2 regions of the Caldimonas brevitalea genome follow, and region 1 is predicted to be linked to the other one. Evidence: riboswitches for the same ligand, from Rfam matches in the RefSeq annotation. Region 1 holds a riboswitch; the other holds the start of a gene.
The links. Region 1 has a riboswitch for glycine ahead of gcvT (glycine cleavage system aminomethyltransferase GcvT). Riboswitches for the same ligand answer to the same signal wherever they lie in the genome.

Region 1 (6,779 bases):
GAACTGGTCCATGTAGTGGCCGCCCAGTTCCTCTGCCAGTCGACGCGATTCGCTGTAGAGCGCCGTCGGATCGTCCACCAGGTGGCAACGCCCGCCCTGGAACTCGATCGCCGCGATCTTCTCGGCCGAGGTGGTGGCGGGCATGACCGCCACGAACGGCAACCCCAGCAGCCGCGCGAAATACGCCTCGGACACCGCCGTCGAGCCGCTCGACGCTTCGACCACCACACTGCCTTCGTGCAGCCAGCCGTTGCACAAGGCGTAGAGAAACAACGAACGCGCCAGGCGGTGCTTCAGGCTGCCCGAAGGATGGCTGGACTCGTCCTTGAAATACAGATCGATGCCGGCGAAGCCGGGCAATCGCAACGGGATCAGATGGGTGTCGCTGGAACGCTGGAAGTCGGCCTCGATGCGGCGCACGGCTTCCAGCACCCAGTCGCGGTCGGGCCGGCGGCCCGCGGTGTGCCGGGAGTTCATCCCGGGAGGTTAGCAGCCCTAGGAAATGGCCGCCCGCAGCCACTCGGGCAGCGGCACCGACTTCTGTTGCGGAAAGTCGATCCACACCGTGGTGGCGCCGCCGGCCGCATACAAGGTTCCCGGCGTGTCGGCCCGTTCCAGCGTGATGAAGGTGTCGAAGCTGGAACGGCCCGGGTTCGCCACATAGTGCCGGGCCAACACCTCGCCCGGGTATTCGAGCTGGCGATAGAAGTTGCAGAAGGCGTTGGCGATCACCGGCCCCTGGCCCGCCGGGTCGGGGGCGCCGCCCAGCGAGTGCAGCCACTCGATGCGGATCGTTTCCAGATAACGGAAGTAGACGGCGTTGTTGACGTGGCCCATCGCGTCCATGTCGCCCCAGCGGATCGGGATCCGCATCTCATAGGTCAGCTTCTTGTTCTCGGGGATCTCGATGCGCATCTGGTCCCGCCGTTGTCGTCAAACGCCGAAACCGTCGTCCGCCGAGATCACCGCGCCGTTGATGAAGTGGCTCTCGTTGGAACACAGCATCACCACCAGTGCGTCCAGGTCCTTGGGCTGCCCGAGCCGCTTGCGCGGCAGCATGTTGATCAGCTTCTGGCCCTGCTCGCTTTCCCAATGATGGTGGTTGATCTCGGTGTCGATGTAGCCCGGGCAGACCGCATTGACGTTGATGCCGAAGCGACCCCATTCCAGCGCCATCGCGCGCGTCATATGGATCACCGCGCTCTTGCTCATGCAGTACACGCCGATCTGTCCCAGCACACGCAGGCCCGCCATCGACGCGATGTTGACGATGCGCCCCCCGGTGTAGGTGCCCGGGGCCGCCCCGCGCGCGCGCGCCAACATGCGCTTGCCGACTTCCTGGGCGACGAAGAACGCGCCGCGGGTGTTGGTGTCGAAGATGTAGTCGTATTCGTCGGGCGTCACGTCGGTCAGCTTCTGCGTGGTGCTGACGCCCGAGTTGTTGACCAGGATGTCGATGCCGCCCACTTCGGTTTCGGCATGCGCCACCGCCGAGCGGATGCTGTTGATGTCGGTGACGTCCAGGCCCACCACATGCGCGTCGCCGCCGGAGGCCTCGATCTCGGCCCGCAGCGTCTTCAGGCGCTCGACCCGCCGACCGGCGAGCACCACCGCCGCGCCGGACGCGGCCAAGGTCTTGGCGAACTGCGTCCCCAGACCGCTGGAGGCGCCCGTGATCAGCGCCACGCGCCCCGAAAGATCCATGCTGTATGCCATCGCTACCACCTCTTTGCTTCGTATACGTCGTGACCAAGCGGGGCCGCTGGCGGGCCTCGCGTACTGCCGCAAGGATAACGGCAGCGGACTGTGATCAGGTGTCGCTGCCCGGACATCCGGGCCAACCGCGGTGCAGGACAACACCCCGCGCAGTGCAAGATTGAGACATCCCCTCGTGCAAAGAATAGAACGGTCGTTCGTTTTTTTGCCGCGGCCCGATAGAATTGCGGGAAGCTCGCGTCGAGCCCCCACTCGAGCCCCCACATAAATACGATTGAAGGAACGAGACGATGACGCCGCAACAGATCCTGGAGCAGTACGGTCCCCGCGAATCGATGGAATACGACGTGGTGATCGTCGGCGGTGGCCCCGCCGGCCTGGCCACCGGCATCCGCCTGAAGCAACTGGCGGCTGAAAAAGGCCAGGAGGTTTCGGTTTGCGTGCTCGAAAAAGGCTCCGAGCCGGGCGCCCACATCCTGTCCGGCGCGATCATGGACCCGCGCGCGCTGAACGAGTTGATTCCGAACTGGAAGGAACTCGGCGCGCCGCTGAACCAGCCGGTGACCGGGGACAGCTTCTTGTTCCTGACCGAAGGCGGTGCCCTCAAGAGCCCGATCCTGCCCGAGTGCTTCCACAACGACGGCAACTACGTGATCAGCCTGGGCAACGTGACCCGCTGGCTGGCGCAGCAGGCCGAAGGCCTGGGCGTCGAGATCTTCCCGGGCTTCTCGGCAGCCGAAGTGCTCTATAACGACGACGGCTCGGTCAAGGGCGTCGCCACCGGCAACCTCGGGCTCGGCAAGCACGGCGAACCGCTCGACAGCTTCCAGCTCGGCATGGAACTGCATGGCAAATACACCGTCTTTGCGGAGGGCTCGCGCGGCCACCTCGGCAAGCAGCTGATCGCCAAGTTCAAGCTCGACGCCGGCAAAGACCCGCAGAGCTATGCCATCGGCATCAAGGAACTCTGGGAAGTCGAGCCCGGCCGTCACAAGCCCGGTGAGGTGTTGCACACCGCCGGCTGGCCGGTGGACCCGAGCACCTACGGCGGCGGCTTCCTCTACCACATGGAGGACAACAAGGTCACGCTCGGCTACATCACCGGCCTCGACTACAGCAACCCCTGGCTCAGCCCGTTCGAGGAGATGCAACGCTGGAAGACCCACCCGCGCATCCGTGAAGTGCTCGAAGGCGGCAAGCGCATCAGCTACGGCGCCCGCGCCATCACTGCCGGCGGCATCCTGAGCCTGCCCAAGACGGTGTTCCCGGGTGGCGCGCTGGTCGGCTGCGAGGCCGGCTACCTCAACGTCAGCCGCATCAAGGGCAGCCACGCCGCCATCAAGACCGGCATGCTGGCCGCCGAAGCCGCCTTCGACGCGGTGACGGCCGGCCGTCAGCACGACGAGCTGAGCGCCTACCCCGCCGCGTTCGAGAAGAGCTGGCTCTACGAAGAGCTCGACAAGGCGCGCAACTTCAAGCAGTGGTTCAAGAAGGGCCTGTACGTCGGCACCGTGATGAACGGCATCGAGCAGTGGCTGCTGCCCAAGCTCGGCTTCAAGGCCCCACCGTGGACGATCCACCGCCCGGCGCCGGACCACACCTATCTGAAGCCGGCGGCCGAGTGCGCCAAGATCACCTACCCGAAGCCGGACGGCAAGCTGACCTTCGACCGGCTCAGCTCGGTCTTTGTCAGCAACACCAATCACGGCGAAGACCAGCCGGCGCACCTGACGCTGAAGGACGCGAGCGTCCCGGTCAACATCAATCTCGCCAAATACGGCGGGCCCGAAAGCCGCTACTGCCCGGCGGGGGTTTACGAGTTCGTCCCGAACGAGAGCGGTGCCGGCGAGCGCCTGCAGATCAACGCGCAAAACTGCGTGCACTGCAAGACCTGCGACATCAAGGACCCGACCCAGAACATCGTCTGGGTGACGCCGGAAGGCGGCGGCGGGCCCAACTACTCGGGGATGTAAGCGAGGCGGGGCGAGGCCCCGCCTGCGCGGGCGGCGCGCCCCTCCGGCGCGCCGGCCGACCGTCTCCCGGTGGTCGCGCGCCCTCTTCCTTTCCCTCCTCTTCCGACCTCCCCGCTCCCGCCTCTCTTCTCGCATCGTGGTCGCCCGACCGGTGCTGCGCGAGCCTTTGCCGTGCGCCGGGTGCGCCGAGTGGGCAAGCGATGCAGAATGGTCCGGCCCTGGCTGTCTGGCTCGTTTTTGCCGGCGTGCCGCCGGTCGGCTTGCTTCCGGACCGTTTCCACTCCTGCCCCAATCGCCGCAGGCGCCGCTATACTGCGGCGCAGTCAGGAGAGAGCTTCCCCGGAAGCCGCCGAAGGCGCAGAGCGGAACCCCGCTCGAACGCTCAGGCAAAAGGACTGACGCTCGTCCCCACCCGGACGATCCTCACTGGAGAGAGGCCCCAGGTCGACGCTGCAAGTCAGCCGACGAGGGGGCCCACCGAAGGGGCAAGCCGTCTGCGCTGAGCAAGCGCCGCGGCCAATCTCTCAGGTAAAGCGGACAGCGAGGGCAGCCCACTGCAACGAACTCGTGCAGTGGTTATGCCTTATGCCCTCGGAGACCGTGATGCCCGACACCACCGCCCTGCTCAAGACCCCGCTGCACACCCTGCATCTCGAACTCGGTGCCCGCATGGTGCCGTTCGCCGGCTACGAGATGCCGGTGCAATACGCCGGCATCATCGCCGAGCACAAGCAGTGCCGCGAAGCGGCTGCACTGTTCGACGTCTCCCACATGGGCCAGCTGCGGCTGTCCGGCGACGACGCTGCCCGGGCACTCGAATCGCTGGTGCCCGTGGACGTGGTCGACCTGCCGGTGGGCAAACAACGCTACGGCTTCTTCACCAACCCCAACGGCGGGTTGCTCGACGACCTGATGATCACGCGGCGCGCCGACGACCTGTTCCTGGTCGTCAACGCCTCCTGCAAAAACGCCGACATCGCCCATCTGCGCACCCACATCGGCCACCGCTGCCAAATCCAGCCGCTGCCCGACCGCGCCCTGCTCGCGCTGCAAGGCCCCAAGGCGGCCGTGGCGCTGGCCCGGCTGAACGCCGACGTCACCAGCCTGACCTTCATGAGCGGCAACACCTTCGAGCTGGCCGGCGCCGCCTGTTTCGTGACCCGCTCGGGCTACACCGGCGAGGACGGCTTCGAAATCTCGGTGCCGGCCGAGCAGGCCGAGGGGCTGGCGCGCGCGCTGCTGGCCCAACCCGAGGTCGCGCCGGCCGGCCTTGGCGCGCGCGACACCTTGCGCCTCGAAGCGGGTCTGTGCCTGTACGGGCATGACATCGACGCCAACACCACGCCGGTGGAAGCCGGGCTGACCTGGGCCATCCAGAAGGTGCGCCGCCCTGGCGGCGCGCGCGAGGGCCACTACCCGGGCGCCCTGACCCTCGCCAACCAGCTCGCACACGGCCCCACCAACAAGCGCGTCGGCCTCGTGGGCCTCGAACGCGCGCCGGTGCGCGAAGGCACCAAGATCGTCGACAGCCACGGCCACGCGCTGGGCCATGTGACCAGCGGCACCCTCGGCCCGAGCGTCAACCAGCCGATCGCGATGGCCTACCTGCCGGTCAACCACACGGCGCCCGGCGGCACGGTCTATGCCGTGGTGCGCGAGCGCCACCTCCCGATGCAGGTGCGCGGAATGCCATTTGCCCCGCATCGGTATCACCGCGGCTGACGCCCCGAGGTGGCGTGCGGCGCCTGCGCGCCGGCGCCTGCCTACCCCCGCCCCCGATTCCCCTTTCCGAGAACAGCAGGAGCTGCACACATGACCGTGAAATACACCCCCGACCACGAGTGGATCGAGCTCACCGGTGACGACGACATCGCCACGGTGGGCATCACCCAGCACGCCCAGGACGCCCTGGGTGACGTGGTGTTCGTCGACCTGCCCGCCGTCGGCGCGACGCTGGAGCAGAAGGCCATCGCCGGGGTCGTCGAGTCCGTCAAGGCGGCAGCCGACCTGTATGCCCCGGTGAGCGGCAGCGTGATCGACGTGAACGAGGCCCTGCGCGCCGACCCGTCGCTCGCCAACAGCGACCCGCTCGGCCAGGGGTGGTTCTTCAAGATCAAGTTGTCCGACCGGGCGCAGTTCGACGCGCTGCTCGACGGCCCCGCCTACGAACAGCTGGTGCAGAACAGCTGATCTTTTCCTTCCTCCCCTTCCGCCCGCGCCGCCCGGGGGCAGCACTGCTGCCGCTGTCCCGGGCGCCGACCGAAAGCCTGCCATGCTGACCGCCGCCCACGCCCCCCTGTCCGAACTCGAAGCCCACGACGATTTCGTCGAACGCCACATCGGCATCGCCCGCGAAGACGAAACCAAGATGTTGTCGGTGATCGGCGCCGCCTCGCGGCAGGCCCTGATCGACACCATCGTGCCCACGGCCATCCGCCGCGCGCAGGGCATGCATCTGCCCACGCCCCTGTCGGAAGCCGAAGCGCTGCGCGAACTGAAGGCGCTGGCCGGCCGCAACCGCGTGCTCAAGAGCTTCATCGGCCAGGGCTACCACGGCACCCACACGCCGGCGGTGATCCTGCGCAACGTGCTCGAAAACCCGTCCTGGTACACCGCCTACACGCCCTACCAGGCCGAGATCTCGCAAGGCCGCATGGAAGCGCTCGTGAACTTCCAGACCATGGTCTGCGATCTCACCGGCATGGCGATCGCCAACGCCTCGATGCTCGACGAAGCGACCGCGGCTGCCGAAGCGATGACGCTGGCGGCGCGTGTCGGCAAGTCCAAGAACACCACCTTTTTCGTCGCCGATGACGTGCTGCCGCAGACGCTGGAAGTGGTGCGCACCCGCGCGCAGCCGCTCGGCATCACGGTGCTGACCGGCCCGGCCGAGCAGGCGGGCCAGACCGAGTGCTTCGGCGCCTTGTTCCAATACCCCGGCGTGTGCGGCCGGGTGCGCGACCTGCGCCCGGTCATCACCGAGGTGCATGCGCGCGGCGGCCTGGCCATCGTGGCGGCCGACCTGCTGGCGCTGACGCTGCTCGCCTCCCCCGGCGAACTCGGCGCCGACATCGCGCTGGGCACCACCCA
Region 2 (6,779 bases), 1.5 Mb from region 1:
GTCCCGGAGCCCAGCACCGTCTTGATGCTGTGCGGAGGCTTGCCAGCCGTGTTGTGGCGGCAGGCCGCGCGAACGAAGTGAGTCAAGGTGGTCGCCGGCGCCTGGACTGCCCCTGCCGCAGGGACGCACGCCTCGCGTCAAAGACATGCACGTGTTCGATTTCTTCGCGAACCGAGCAGGACGTTCGAACCAGTGCTACACTGCGTGACCAGATTCAGCGCCCAACCGTTCTCGGTTGGGCATTTTCTTGGGCCTTTTCCCGCGCTGGCGGGTGCTTTCGGGCCCTTATCCTGTCGGTGCCGCCGGTCTGCGTTTTCGGACTGTTTTCGGCCCAATTTGATTCTTTCCCGCCCTCTCTTCCCCAAAACGAGAGGCAACGTCGGGAGCACGGCACACACGCGGAAGTGCCATGCTGGCGCGAACTTTCCCGTGTGCCGAACCGAGCGGTTGCAAACCGCCTTCGAGCCGCAGAGACCGAGCGTAAACCCGAGACACCCTCGTCGACCCTCGCGGGTCACGCCGGCAGTGACTTGTTGGTGCCCGAGCGCCGCCCTCGCACAGCCCCTGCCATGTGAGCAGGCCCTTGTCAGGCCCTGTCTCGCACCGCCCGTCCCCCATCCACGAACCAGGAGTGAACACCGTGGCCAAAGAAGAACTGATCGAGATGCACGGCGTCGTGAACGAGATCCTGCCGGACTCCCGCTTTCGGGTGACGCTGGAGAACGGGCACAAGCTCATCGCCTACACCGGCGGAAAGATGCGCAAGCATCACATCCGCATCCTGGCCGGCGACAGCGTCTCCCTGGAACTGTCCCCCTACGATCTGACGAAGGGGCGCATCACTTTCCGCCACCTCGAGCGCCGAGGTTTGGCGCCTTCTTCTCGACAACCGCGTCGCTGATGGTCAGCGGTTCGCAAGCATTTCAATCACTCGGCTTCCAAGTCAGGAAGCTGCTGACCTGCACCGGCGAAAGCTGGGGCATCTTTTTAACGAATCCATCAAGGAATGACGATATGGCCACCGAAACCGGTACTGTGAAATGGTTCAACGAAGGCAAGGGCTTCGGCTTCATTGCCCCCGACAATGGCGGCAAGGATCTCTTCGCGCACTTCAAGGAAATTCAGGGCAACGGCTTCAAGACGCTGACCGAAAACCAACGCGTCGAGTTCGAAGTGACGCAGGGGCAGAAGGGTCCGCAGGCGTCGCGCATCCGCACGATCTGACGCACCTGCACTCCTGCTGCGTCCCTCGGCGGAACCGATGAAGGACTTGCAAGAGACCACCGAGCGGATCTGCGAGCTCAAGGGTTCGCTCATCGCGCTCGATGCGCTGATGACAGCGGTGCTGCACGCACTGCCGGACGATGCGCGCCATGAAGTGCTGGAGCGCTTCGTGGTGCATGCCGAAGTGGCGCGAACCGTGCTCTTGCACGTCCCCATCTCGGAGCACACGATTGCCGCCTTCGAGCACGACATCGGCAGGTACCTGGCCATCGGTCACGCGCCGCACGACTAGGCGGTGTTCAAGAGGTCGCTCTCCTGTGCGCCCAAAAATGCGCGACGCCCAACCCCTCTCGGTTGGGCGTTTTCATTTGGGCCTTTCCCGCGCCCATGTCCAATGCCGAACCTTTACGTTGGCCTCGCCCTCCGTGGCCCGTCGAGGTCGCCTCAGCAGGCCGTCAGACGGCAAGGCTGCCGCTGAAGTAACATGGTCGCGCACTGCGGGAGAGCGGGGCCGCAAACCCCCGCCGAAGGCGCAAACTCCCATCATCGCTCAGGCAAAAGGACCGCAGTCGCACGTTTTCGCCGACTGGAGAGTGGCCGTCACGGCCCACCGAAGGGGCAGGCTGCAGGCGCAGCTGAAACTCTCAGGTTCAAGGACAGGGGGAGAGGCGCAGCAGGTGCACGTCGGCGTGACGCGCGTCCTGCGTCCACTCTGGAGTCCTGATGTTGACCATCGTCTACCTTGTCGCCATCGCCGCCGAAGCCATGGCGGGCGCTCTCGCCGCCGGCCGCCGCAGCATGGATTTCTTCGGCGTCACCGTCATCGCCTTCGTCACGGCACTCGGTGGGGGCACGCTGCGGGATGTCATCCTCGGGCACTTTCCGGTCGGATGGACCCAGCATCCCGCCCATGTGTACCTGGTCATCTCCGCTGGCCTGCTGACGACGTTGGTGGCCAGGTATTTGCATCACCTCAAGCGCATCTTCCTCGTGCTCGATGCCATGGGCCTGGTGGCGTTCTCGTTGATCGGGAGCGACGTGGCCCTGCAGATGAGCTACGCACCACCCGTCGTCATCATGGCGGGCATGATCACCGGCATCTTCGGCGGGGTGCTGCGCGACGTCCTGTGCAACCAGGTCCCGGTCGTGTTCCGCCAAGAGCTCTATGCCGTCGTGTCTCTTGCGGTCTGCCTGCTGTTCCTGCTGCTGCGCGAATACGGTGTCGCGGACGACCTGAACACGGCCATCAGTTTCTCCGCCGGACTCACACTGCGCCTGTGCGCCGTCTGGCGCGGCTGGCGCCTGCCGACGTTCTCCTATCGCCAGCGCTGGGACTGAGCTCACGCCTGCGCCGGGCACTTCGAGCCTACATCGGGCTGAGACTGTAGGCCGGGCAACACGGGCTTTGCTTCCGCCCCGAGCCAACCCGCCGCGGCCGCATATGTCACGTCGAGCCCTCCACGGAGGAGGGTTCCACCTGATGCTCACCAAATGAAAGCAGTTGCAACATCGCCAAAAAACACAACCTGGAGACAAAACATGACGATGGGTCGAGTGCTGCTTGCCGCCTGGTTCGCATCGTTCGCCGCGATGGCGAACGCACAGGCGTCGCAACCGCTGCGGGTGGGTTTCGTGTGCCCCCTCAGCGGGGGATCGCAGGAGTTCGGTCACAGCGCCCGCCTCGGCGCCGAGCTGGCGGTCAAGGAAATCAACGAGGTGGGTGGCTACTTGGGCCGGCAGCTCGAACTGGTCACGCGCGACGACAAGGGTGACCCCGACGAAGGCCGCCGACAGGCCGAGGACCTGGTGCTCAAGCAGAAGGTGGACTTCACGGTCGGCTACTGCAACACCGGTGTGGCCCTGAAGTCGCTCGATGTGTTCCAGGACCACAAGCACCTGCTGGTCGTGCCGGTGGCGACCGGGTCGGCCGTGACGGCCAAGTACCCGGCCGACAAGAGTTTTGTCTTCCGCATGTCGGCGCGCGACACGCTGCAGGCGGCCTTCCTGGTGGACGAGATCGTCAAGCGCGGCTACACGCGGGTCGCCGTGTTCGCCGACGCCACCGGCTACGGCGAGGGGGGCCTCAAGGACGTCGAGAAGTTCCTCGCCGAGAAGCAACTGAAGCCCGTCTACACCGCACGCTTCGACCTAGGCGTGCGCCGGCTCACAGAGCAAGTGCAGCAGGCCCGCGCCGCCGGGGCGGAAGTGATCCTCGGCTACACCTTGGGCGCCGAGCTCGCGGTGCTCGCCGAGGCGCGCGCCCAGGCGCGCTTCGAGGGCCCGCTGTACGGCCCCTGGACCCTGTCGTTCCGCACCTTGCCCGAGCGCGCCGGCCCCGCGGTGGAAGGCGCGATGATGGTGCAGACCATCATCCAGGACCTCGCCAACGAGCGCCGGGCGTCCTTCCTGGTTCGCCTCAAGCGCCATGCCGGCACCCAGCCGCTGGGCTCGCTGATGGCCGCGGCGCAGACCTACGACGCGGTGCACCTGATGATGCGCGTCGTGTTCCAGACCCGCGGCAACACCTCGGCCGATGTATTGAAGCAGGCGTTGGAGAACCTGGAGCGGCCCTACCCCGGCGTCGTCACGTCCTACGACCGGCCCTTCTCGGCCGCCGACCACGACGCCTTCTCGCGCAACATGATCTGGCTGGGCGTGTGGCGCAAGGGCGAGATCCAGTTCTATCACGCCGACGACGCCAAGCGCGCCAGTTTCATCCGGCGCAAGGAGTCCTGAGCCGGCGCCGCTTGCATGACCGCACACCGCATCCCGCCCATCCAGGGCCTGCTCGCCTTCGAGGCGCTCGCACGGCTGCGCAGCGGCACGCTGGCGGCTGAAGAACTGAACGTCACGCCGAGTGCCGTCAGCCACCGCATCCGCCAGCTGGAGTCGCAGCTGGGGCTCAAGCTGTTCTCGCGCGGCGACTTCACGCTGACGACGGATGGCGCCGCCTACCTTGCGCGCGTGCGCGAGGCCTTGACGGCCTTGCAGCAGGTGCCGGGGCGCAGCAGTGGCAGCGGCGGCGCCACCCGGCTGCGTGTCGCGGTCACGCCGACCTTCTCGCGCCAGCTGCTGCTGCCGCGGCTGGCGCTGTTCCGGCATGCTTATCCCGACATCGACCTGATCCTGCAGGTCACCATCCCGATGCTCAATGTGACGGCCGAAGAGACCGACATCGAGCTGCGCTTCGGCACCGGGCCCTTTCCGGACCGCGAGTCGGTGCGGCTGCAGTCCGACACGGTGTGCCCGGTCTGTAGCCCCGAGTACCTCAACACGGTCGGGCCCTTCGACGGCTTTCAGAGCGACGAGACGGTGGCCCGGGCGCGCTTGATCCGCTGCCCGCTGGAGCCGTGGCGCACCTGGTTCACCGAGTGCGGGCTGAGCTTGACCGAGCCGCGCGAAGGCGCGCAGTTCAACGACATCGGGCTGGTGCTGGACGCCGCCGTGGCCGGCTTCGGCGTCGCGTTGATGCGCATGAAGCTCGGCGCGGCCTGGCTCGACGACGGCCGGCTGGTGCGTTTGTCGGACCGCCAGGTGGCCTCGCCCAACCACTATTTCCTGTGCTGGCAGCCGGGCGCGCTGGAGCGCTGGGAGTGCGCCGCCTTCGTCGAGTGGATGAAGCAATCGCTCGGTTGACGGGGGCCCGGCGCGTCGCTTGAAAATCGCTCAAGCGCACGCCCAAGAAGTTTCAACCGGCAGCTGTCGCGTCTTTCTACAGTGGGTACGCAGAGACGGGGGTCACACCCGCTCGCACCACAAGGAGACAGACAGCATGATGAATCGACGCCACAGCCTCACCCTGGCCACCGCGGCCGCCCTTGGCTTCACGCTCGCCGCTTCGACCAACGCCTTCGCGGCGGAGCCGATCAAGGTCGCCGTCACCGCGCCGCTGACCGGTGGTTCCGCCCCGATGGGCGTGAGCCTGCGCGACGGTATCAAGCTCGCGGCCGCCGAGATCAACGCCCGCGGCGGCGTGCTCGGCCGCCCGCTGCTGCTCGTCGAGCGCGACGACGAAGGCAAGAACGAACGCGGCGCCCAGGTGGTGCAGGAACTCATCAACAAGGAAGGTGTGGTCGCCGCGCTGGGCATCGTCAACACCGGCGTTGCGCTGGCCAGCCAGCGCTTCTATCAAGAGGCCAAGATCCCGGTCATCACCGGCGTGGCCACCGGCTCCACCGTCACGCGCCAGTTCCTGCCGCCCCAGCATCCTGACAACTATGTGTTCCGCGTCGCCGCCAGCGACAGCCTGCAGGCCGCGATGATCGTCGAGGAAGCGGTGACCCGGCGCGGCTTCAAGAAGGTGGCGATCCTGGCCGACTCCACCAACTACGGCCAGCTCGGGCGCGAGGACCTGGAAAAGGCGCTCGCCAAAAAAGGCATCACGCCGGTCGCGGTCGAGAAGTTCAACGTCAAGGACGTCGACATGACCCCGCAGCTGCTGAAGGCCAAGGCAGCGGGTGCACAGGCGGTGCTGACCTATGCGATCGGGCCCGAGCTGGCCCAGATCGCCAACGGCATGGTCAAGCTGGGCTGGAAGGTCCCGATGCTGGGCAGCTGGACCCTGTCGATGTCCAACTTCATCGACAACGCCGGCGCCAACGGCGAAGGCGCGCGCATGCCGCAGACCTTCATCCAGGAGCCCACCTCGCCGCGCCGCAAGGCCTTCATCGAGGCCTACCAGCGTGCCTACAAGGTCGAGCGTATGCCGTCGCCGGTGTCGGCCGCCCAGGGCTACGACTCGGTCTACCTGCTCGCCGCGGCGATCAAGCAGGCCGGCACCACCGATGGCCCCAAGGTGCGCGAGGCGCTGGAGAACCTGAAGGAGCCGGTGGAAGGTGTCATCACGACCTATGTGCAGCCCTTCTCACGCGACGACCACGAGACCGTGGACGAGCGCCTGCCGGTGATGGGCGAGGTGCGCAAGGGGCAGGTGGTCTACGCCTACGACGACGACCGCAAGCGCGTGGCGGCCGCCGCGGCGAAATAACGCTGCGGGCGCGGGCCAGCCCGGCCCGCCGCCGTTCCCTTCCTTCCCGGTGTTTTCCTTCGGAGACTGTGTATGGACGTGCTCCTGCAGATCCTCTTCAGCGGTGTCGCCGTCGGCATGATCTACGCGGTCATCGCCTTCGGCTACCAGCTGACCTTCGCCACCTCGGGCACCCTCAACTTCGGCCAGGGCGAGGCGCTGGCGGTGGGGGCGCTGATCGGGCTGACCCTGGCGGCCCACCTCGGCTACTGGCCGATGCTGCCGCTGGTGCTGCTGGCCGGCGCGCTCTACGGCATCGGGGTGGAGCGGCTGGCGGTGCGCCCGGCCCTCAAGATCAAGTCCGAGGGCTGGATCATGGCGACGATCGCGCTGGGCATCATCATGAAAAACGTCGCCGAGAACGTCTGGGGCAAGGACGACGTGAAGTTCCCGTCGCCGGTGCCCGAGATGCCGCTGCAGCTGGCCGGTGCCAACGTGATGCCGATGGAGCTGGTGGTCGTGGCCGGCGCGCTCGCGCTGATGGCGGCGGTGGAGCTGTTCAACCGCCGCTCCATCTACGGCAAGGCGG

Region 2: it holds a riboswitch for glycine, as region 1 does, so the genes downstream of both, AAW51_RS02335 (trimeric intracellular cation channel family protein) here and gcvT (glycine cleavage system aminomethyltransferase GcvT) in region 1, are expected to answer to the same signal.

Annotation. Positions count from the first base shown of each region.
Region 1 covers NZ_CP011371.1:2,014,501-2,021,279, reverse strand. Annotated here, with positions in the region: gene AAW51_RS08915 (PLP-dependent cysteine synthase family protein) at 1-477, opposite strand, end outside; gene AAW51_RS08910 (acyl-CoA thioesterase) at 496-915, opposite strand; gene AAW51_RS08905 (SDR family oxidoreductase) at 934-1,716, opposite strand; gene AAW51_RS08900 (electron transfer flavoprotein-ubiquinone oxidoreductase) at 2,007-3,689, shown strand; glycine riboswitch at 4,004-4,097, shown strand; glycine riboswitch at 4,106-4,240, shown strand; gene gcvT (glycine cleavage system aminomethyltransferase GcvT) at 4,293-5,411, shown strand; gene gcvH (glycine cleavage system protein GcvH) at 5,502-5,879, shown strand; gene gcvP (aminomethyl-transferring glycine dehydrogenase) at 5,962-6,779, shown strand, end outside.
Region 2 covers NZ_CP011371.1:534,791-541,569, forward strand. Annotated here, with positions in the region: gene AAW51_RS31300 (hypothetical protein) at 22-81, shown strand; gene infA (translation initiation factor IF-1) at 641-901, shown strand; gene cspE (transcription antiterminator/RNA stability regulator CspE) at 1,015-1,224, shown strand; gene AAW51_RS02330 (hypothetical protein) at 1,262-1,516, shown strand; glycine riboswitch at 1,713-1,800, shown strand; glycine riboswitch at 1,801-1,894, shown strand; gene AAW51_RS02335 (trimeric intracellular cation channel family protein) at 1,948-2,562, shown strand; gene AAW51_RS02340 (ABC transporter substrate-binding protein) at 2,764-3,960, shown strand; gene AAW51_RS02345 (LysR substrate-binding domain-containing protein) at 3,976-4,860, shown strand; gene AAW51_RS02350 (ABC transporter substrate-binding protein) at 5,000-6,211, shown strand; gene AAW51_RS02355 (branched-chain amino acid ABC transporter permease) at 6,284-6,779, shown strand, end outside.